DNA from 2 places in the Streptomyces sp. NPDC005374 genome. Region 1 is predicted to be linked to the other one. Evidence: riboswitches for the same ligand, from Rfam matches in the RefSeq annotation. Region 1 holds a riboswitch; the other holds the start of a gene.
What was found. Region 1 has a riboswitch for thiamine pyrophosphate ahead of thiO (glycine oxidase ThiO). Riboswitches for the same ligand answer to the same signal wherever they lie in the genome.

Region 1 (3,902 bases):
GGACGCGTGGTGACCGGCGTACTGGACGAAGCGGCCGAACTGCTCGGACCAGAAGTACGGGACCGGGTCGTAGACCGTGGGGGTCTCGCCCAGGATGTCGGCGGCAACCGTGCGCGGGCCCTGGAGGGCGTTGTCCCAGTGGTGGACCAGCAGGCGCTCGCCGTACCTCGTCGAGGGGAAGGAGGCGCAGTCGCCGACCGCGTAGACGTCCGGCGCGGAGGTGCGCAGCCGCTCGTCGGCGACGACCTCACGATGTGCGCCGAGCTCGATGCCGGAACCGGCGAGCCAGGCCGTGGCGGGCCGCGCGCCGATGCCGACCACGACCGCGCCCGCGGCCACCCGGGAGCCGTCGTCGAGGACGACCGCGCCGGGCTCGACGCGTGCCACACGCGTGTGGGTGCGAAGAGAGGCGCCCGCGTCGGCGTACCAGGAGGCCATCGGCGCGGCGACCTCGGCGGGCAGCGCGCCCGCCAGCGGCCGCTCGGCGGCTTCCACGACCGTCACCGCACAGCCCGCCTCGCGCGCGGCGGTGGCGAACTCGGCGCCGATCCAGCCCGCGCCGACGACCACGATGTCGTGCTGCCGGGTGAGCACGGGGCGCAGCCGCTCGGCGTCGTCCAGGGTGCGCAGCAGATGTACGCCCGGCACGCCGTCCGTGCCGGGCAGCCGGACCGGTTCGGCACCGGTGGCGAGGACAAGGACGTCGTACGGCACGGTCCCGGCCTCGGTGTCCAGCTCGTGCGCGTCGGGGCGCACGCCCAGGACCTCGCGGCCGAGCAGCAGTTCGATGCCGAGGGCCTCGAAGTCCACGTCGAAGGCGGAGCCCTCGGCCTTGCCGAGCAGAACCGCCTTGGACAGCGGCGGACGGTCGTACGGCTGATGGGGCTCCGCGCCGATCACCGTCACGGTGCCCCGGAAACCCTGTTCACGCAGAGCGACCGCGGACTGGACGCCTGCCATGCCCGCGCCGACCACGACCACCCGCTGCTGCGCCTGTGTCTGCGTCCGCTCGCTCATTTGATCACCATAGTCAACTGACAATCAGTCAGTCAGGGGTCGTGCGCCGTGAACTGCTGCACACCCTCGACGACCTGTTCCACCACACTCGTCCCGCTGCCCGGCTGCGACTCCCATTCCCACGTCTCCTCCAACCGGACCCGGCCGTCGGGAAGTTCGACGACCGTCGAGAGGCAGTGCCCTGAGGATGTCGTTCCGTCGCTCTTCAGCTGGACGTACCGGAAGTCGAGACGGTCCCCCGCGCGCGTGCCGACCAGATGCCCGCGTACGACGTCCCCACCCGCGTACTCGGCCCAGATCTCCCCGTCCTGCTCGTGATACGTGAACCGGGTCCGCGTACCCACCTGCCCCGGAGCCTGATCGGCGACCGGGGCCAGGACGAGGCCGTCGAGCGAGCGGAGCATGACGGAAGGCTCCCTTACAGAGGCGTGGAGCGAAGGGCTAGGGTGGCCAACGTAGAGCACTCGCGGGAGCCCGGACGTACCGGGCTGAGAGGGAGGCTGGCGGCCTCCGACCGTACGAACCTGATCCGGGTCATGCCGGCGAAGGGAGGGGCTGGACGCCCATGTCCTCACGTACCTCGGACGTCCTCGTCGTCGGGGGCGGCATCATCGGCCTGGTCACTGCCTGGCGGGCCGCACAGCGCGGTTTCGCCACGACCGTGGTGGACCCGGAACCGGGCGGCGGGGCCGCTCAGGTGGCCGCCGGGATGCTGGCCGCCGTCACGGAACTGCACTACGGCGAGCAGACCCTGCTCGGCCTGAACCTCGCCTCGGCCCGCCGCTATCCCGACTTCGCGGCCGAACTCACCGACCTGACCGGGCACGACCTCGGTTACCGCCGCTGCGGCACGCTCGCGGTGGCCATGGACGCCGACGACCGCGCCCATCTGCGCGAACTGCACACGCTCCAGCGGCAGTCGGGGCTGGAGTCGGAGTGGCTGTCGGGGCGGGAGTGCCGACGCCTGGAACCGATGCTCGCGCCGGGGGTGCGGGGCGGGCTGCGGGTGGACGGCGACCACCAGATCGATCCGCGGCGCCTCACGCGCGCGTTGCTGGCCGCGTGCGAGCGGGCGGGTGTCCTCTTCCACCGTGGGTGGGCCGAGGGCCTCCGTGTCGTGCGGAACCGGGCCGCGGGGGTCACCACGGCCGACGGCGACGAGCTGGGCGCGGGCCAGGTGGTGCTCGCCGCCGGAAGCCTCAGCAGCCGTCTCTCAGGGGTGCCCGCGGACGTCCTGCCTCCCGTACGGCCCGTGAAGGGCCAGGTGCTGCGCCTGACCGTGCCACCGCGCCACGCGCCCTTCCTGAGCCGTACCGTGCGGGCCGTCGTGCGCGGCAGCCAGGTGTATCTGGTGCCGCGGGAGAACGGCGAGCTGGTGGTCGGCGCGACCAGCGAGGAACTGGGCTGGGACACGACGGTCACCGCGGGCGGGGTGTACGAGTTGCTGCGGGACGCTCACGAACTGGTTCCCGGCATCACCGAGCTGCCGCTGACGGAGACCCGCGCGGGGCTGCGCCCTGGCTCCCCGGACAACGCCCCGCTGCTCGGGCCGACCGAACTGCCCGGGCTGACGCTCGCGACCGGCCACTACCGCAATGGCGTGCTGCTCACGCCGATCACCGGGGACGCCATGGCGCACGTCCTGACGACCGGTGAACTGCCGGAGGTGGCCCGCCCCTTCACCCCGAGGCGGTTCCTGGAGCTCGTGGAGCAGCCGGCATGAACATCTCCGTCAACGGGGAGCCGCGGGAGTTCACCCCCGGCACGGCTCTCGACACCGTCGTACGGGCGCTTGCCCCGGCGCCCTCCGGGGTCGCCGCCGCGCTCAACGAAACCGTCGTCCCACGCACGCAGTGGCCCTCGACGCCCCTCTCCGAGGGAGACCGCGTGGAAGTCCTCACCGCCGTCCAAGGAGGCTGACCCATGGCCGACGATCCCTTTGCCATCGGCGGTACGCCCTTCTCGTCCCGGCTGATCATGGGCACGGGCGGGGCACCCAGCCCGGACGTGCTGGAACGGGCGCTGGTCGCCTCGGGCACCGAGCTGACGACGGTCGCGATGCGGCGCGTGAACCCCTCGGTGCACGGCTCGGTGCTGTCCGTACTGGAGAGGCTCGGCATCCGGGTGCTCCCGAACACGGCCGGCTGTTTCACCGCCGGAGAGGCCGTCCTGACGGCCCGCCTCGCGCGCGAGGCGCTCGGCACCGATCTGATCAAGCTGGAGGTCATCGCCGACGAGCGGACGCTGCTCCCGGATCCCATCGAGCTGCTGGACGCGGCCGAGGTCCTGGTCGACGACGGCTTCACGGTGCTGCCGTACACGAACGACGACCCGGTGCTGGCCCGGAAGCTGGAGGACGTCGGCTGTGCCGCGATCATGCCGCTGGGGTCGCCCATCGGTTCCGGGCTCGGCATCCGCAACCCGCACAACTTCCAGCTGATCGTCGATCACGCGCGCGTGCCGGTGATCCTGGACGCGGGGGCGGGCACCGCGTCCGACGCGGCGCTGGCGATGGAGCTGGGGTGCGCGGGTGTGATGCTCGCCTCAGCCGTGACGCGGGCGCAGGAGCCGGAGCTGATGGCGCACGCGATGCGGCACGCGGTGGAGGCGGGGCGGCTCGCGTACCGGGCGGGTCGGATCCCCCGGCGGCACTTCGCGGAGGCGTCGTCCCCGGCCGAGGGCCTGGCCGCACTGGACCCCGAACGGCCTGCGTTCCGGTAACCGGCCGCGGGTCCAGGTCCCGCCCGCCACCGCCGACCGAATACCACCTCAGCCCCCACCCGACCGCAGCCGCCTGCCAAACGCCACCCCAACCGCCCCACCCGCCGCCACAGCACCCACCAAGGGGCGCGGGGAACTGCGCGACCAGCCCCCACCCAGCCGCA
Region 2 (3,902 bases), on a different contig from region 1:
AAGGCGGGCCCGCCGAGGATCTGCACCACGCCGAAGGAGGTGAAGGTGAACAGGAAGACCATGAGCGCGGCGGCGGCCACGGCGGGCGCGAGCGCGGGGAGCGTGACCGTGCGCCAGGCCGTGAGCCGGGACGCGCCGAGCATCCGCGCCGCCTCCTCCTGCCGCGGGTCCAGCTGCGCCCACAGCCCGCCGACGGTCCGTACGACCACGGCGTAGTTGAAGAAGACGTGCGCGAGCAGGATCGCCCACACGGTGGTGTCCAGCCGTACGCCCCACAGTTCGTCGAGAAGACCGCCCCGTCCCACGAGCGCCAGGAAGGCCGTACCGACCACGACCGTCGGCAGTACGAAGGGGACGGTGACCACGGCCCGCAGGACCTGCTTGCCGGGGAAGTCGAAACGGGCGAAGACATACGCGCCGGGGAGCGCGACCAGCAGCGTGAGCGCGGTGGAGGCGAGCGCCTGCCAGGTGGTGAACCACAGGACGTGGCGGATGTCCGGCTGGGTGAAGACGTCGGTGATCCGGCCGAACTGCCAGGCGCCGTCGGTCTTCAGCCCGCGCGCGACGATCGCGGCGACGGGCCAGGCGAAGAAGACGGCGAAGAACGCGACGGGCACGGCCATGAGACCGAGCCGCGCCGCGTTGCCGCTGCGGCGGGGCCCTACTTCAGTACGAGCGAGGTCCACGACTTGACCCAGTCGTCACGGTGGTCGGCGATCTTCGCGGGGTCCATGGTCTCGGGGTCCTTGGCCTGCGGTCCGTACTCGGTGAACTCGGCGGGCACCGACGCCCCCTGCACCACCGGGTAGACGAACATGTTGAGCGGCATGTCCTGCTGGAACTCCTTGGTGAGCAGGAAGTCCAGAAACGCCTTGCCGCCCTTGGTGTTCTTGGCGTTGCTCAGCAGCCCCGCGTACTCGATCTGCCGGAAGCAGGTCCCGTCGGCGACCCCGGTGGGCGCGGTGCTGGGCTTCGGGTCGGCGTAGATCACCTCGGCGGGCGGCGAGGAGGCGTACGACACGACGAGCGGCCGGTCGGCCTTCGCCTTCTTGCCCCCCGCGGAACCGGAGAACTCCTCGTTGTAGGCCTGCTCCCAGCCGTCGACGACCTTGACGCCGTTGGCCTTGAGCTTCTTCCAGTACGCCTGCCACCCGTCGTCGCCGTACTTCGCGGCGCTCCCGAGCAGGAACCCGAGACCCGGCGAGGATGTGGAGGCGTTCTCGGTGACGAGGAGGTTCTTGTAGGCGGGCTTGATGAGATCGTCGTACGACGTCGGCGGCTGGACCTTGTGCTCGGTGAACCAGGCCTTGTCGTAGTTGACGCAGATGTCACCGGTGTCGATGGGCGTGACCTTGTCCCCGTCGACCCGGTACCCGGCCTTGATCCGGTCGGCGCCCTTGGCCTCGTACGACTGGAAGAGCCCGTTGTCGAGCGCGCGAGACAGCAGGGTGTTGTCGACGCCGAAGAAGACGTCGCCCTGCGGGTTGTCCTTGGTGAGGATGGCCTTGTTGACGGCCTGCCCGGCGTCGCCGTCCTCCAGGACCTTCACCTTGTACCCGGACTTCTTCTCGAAGTCGGCGAGGACGCTCTTGGAGACGGCCCACGAGTCGTGGCTGACGAGGGTGACGGTCTTGGAGTCGCCGCCGCTGCTGCCGTCGGACGAGGACCCGCACGCGGACAGCGTGACCAGGCCGAGGCCGACGACGGCAGCAAGAAACTTCTTGTTGTTCACGGTGATGACCGAACTTCCTACCCAGAATGACCTGGGCGAGGTTCAGAGGGTCTGCGGCCCGATCGCCGCACTCTCAGCGCTGTCGCGCTCCCCTGTCGGATATGAAGATGTACGTCCTTCAGACTACCGTTCGGTGGCCGCGAGCTGGCCACAGGCCCCGTCGATCTCCTGCCCACGGGTGTCCCGGACGGTCACCGGCACCCCGTGCGCGGCGATCGCCTCGACGAAGGCCTTCTCGTCCTCGGGCCGGGAGGCGGTCCACTTGGACCCGGGCGTCGGGTTCAGCGGAATCAGGTTCACATGCACGGGCTTGCCCCTGAGCAGCCGCCCGAGCCGGTCCCCCCGCCAGGCCTGGTCGTTGATGTCCCGGATGAGCGCGTACTCGATGGACAGCCGACGCCCGCTCTTCTCCACGTAGTCGAACCCGGCGTCGAGGACCTCGCGCACCTTCCACCGCGTGTTCACGGGGACCAGGGTGTCGCGCAGCTCGTCGTCGGGGGCGTGCAGGGAGATCGCGAGCCGGCACTTGAAGCCTTCGTCGGCGAACCGGTGGATGGCGGGCACGAGCCCGACGGTCGACACGGTGATGCCGCGCTGCGAGAGCCCGAGCCCGTCGGGAGCGGGATCGGTGAGCGCGCGGATGGAGCCGACGACCCGCTTGTAGTTGGCGAGCGGCTCGCCCATCCCCATGAAGACGATGTTGGAGAGCCGCGCGGGTCCGCCCGGCACCTCCCCGTCCCGCAGCGCCCGCATCCCGTCCACGATCTGGTGGACGATCTCGGCGGTGGACAGATTCCGGTCAAGACCCGCCTGCCCCGTGGCGCAGAAGGGACAGTTCATCCCACAGCCCGCCTGCGAACTGATGCACATGGTCACCCGGTCCGGGTACCGCATCAGCACCGACTCCACGAGCGTCCCGTCGAACAGCCGCCACAGCGTCTTGCGCGTGGTGCCCTGGTCGGTCGACAGATGCCGTACGACGGTCATCAGCTCGGGAAGCAGCGCCTCCTGGAGCTTGCCGCGCGAGCCGGCCGGGATGTCGGTCCACTCCGCCGGATCGTGCGCGTACCGCGCGAAGTAGTGCTGCGAGAGCTGCTTGGCACGAAACGGCTTCTCCCCGATCCCGGCCACGACCTCTTTACGTTCGGCGGGCGTGAGGTCGGCGAGATGCCGCGGCGGCTTCTTGGCTCCGCGGGGGGCGACGAAAGTGAGTTCTCCGGGTGCAGGCATAACCCTTCCAGTGTGGCAGATCATCGCCGGGAGCCCAGGCCGGAGCGGGGTGGGGGTGGTCACCTGCGGGTGCCGACTGTCGACGTTGGTCGGCTTCGGACGGCCCGGGGACGGCCCGGGGGGCGTGCCCTACGGATGGGATGATCACTCCGGAGGGGTGCGAGTGGACATGCTTGAACTGATGGAGTGGCTGGCCGAGCGCGGCGTCACGACCGTTTTCAAGATCGACGGTGACCGCATGGTTGAGCGACGGGCGGCATGGATGGTCATCGTCAGCGGTGGGCCCCTTGGCGAGGACTCATTCTTCCGTGCTGACCTGTCCACAGCAGACGCATGCCTTGACTCGCTGCTCGCTCACCTGGAGGGCAAGGGCCTGTCCCCGTTCGCATGATCAGCATGTCCCGCGTGGTCGTTGCTGCCGCTCGATGCGAACTACAGGCGGGGCGGTCGCTGAGGCCTGCTCGGCAGGTCAGTCGGTCGTCGGAGGCTGGTGGCGGACGGCCACGGTCGCCGTGGTTGCTGTACTTCCTTGCTGTACAGCGCGCTTCGCAGCCGGGTTCTGGACATCAGCCTCACGCCGTAGCCGACGCTCATAGTCTGCGATCTGGCGAGGTACGGGCCTGCTGGTTGCAGCTCGCATAAGCCGCTCGTTCTCCCGATCCACCAAGAACGGGCCATTTCCACCGAGCGTTGGACGCTGGCCGATGGGGCGACCGACGTCCTGTCGAGCGCACCAGTAGAAAACCCAACCGAACGAAACGGGTTCAACCTTGGTGATCGCAAGCTCCAGGTGTATCGCTCTTTCGGTCCCTGCGAGCTCCGCCAGAACGAGCCCTCGTGCTTCGTCTTCAGTGAGCATCTGCCAAGCGTCTCAGAGGGGATGGTGCGTGTATGTCGGCGTCCCGAAGAAGGTGCCGCCGCGCTCAGATCCTGGAGCACC

Region 2: it holds a riboswitch for thiamine pyrophosphate, as region 1 does, so the genes downstream of both, ACFYRX_RS43335 (thiamine ABC transporter substrate binding subunit) here and thiO (glycine oxidase ThiO) in region 1, are expected to answer to the same signal.

Annotation. Positions count from the first base shown of each region.
Region 1 is NZ_JBIAKA010000014.1:12,707-16,608, forward strand. It holds gene ACFYRX_RS31545 (NAD(P)/FAD-dependent oxidoreductase) at 1-1,017, opposite strand, end outside; gene ACFYRX_RS31550 (hypothetical protein) at 1,050-1,421, opposite strand; TPP riboswitch at 1,474-1,585, shown strand; gene thiO (glycine oxidase ThiO) at 1,583-2,740, shown strand; gene thiS (sulfur carrier protein ThiS) at 2,737-2,937, shown strand; gene ACFYRX_RS31565 (thiazole synthase) at 2,941-3,738, shown strand.
Region 2 is NZ_JBIAKA010000026.1:102,021-105,922, reverse strand. It holds gene ACFYRX_RS43340 (ABC transporter permease) at 1-623, opposite strand, end outside; gene ACFYRX_RS43335 (thiamine ABC transporter substrate binding subunit) at 662-1,732, opposite strand; TPP riboswitch at 1,729-1,836, opposite strand; gene rlmN (23S rRNA (adenine(2503)-C(2))-methyltransferase RlmN) at 1,856-2,962, opposite strand; gene ACFYRX_RS43325 (hypothetical protein) at 3,132-3,353, shown strand.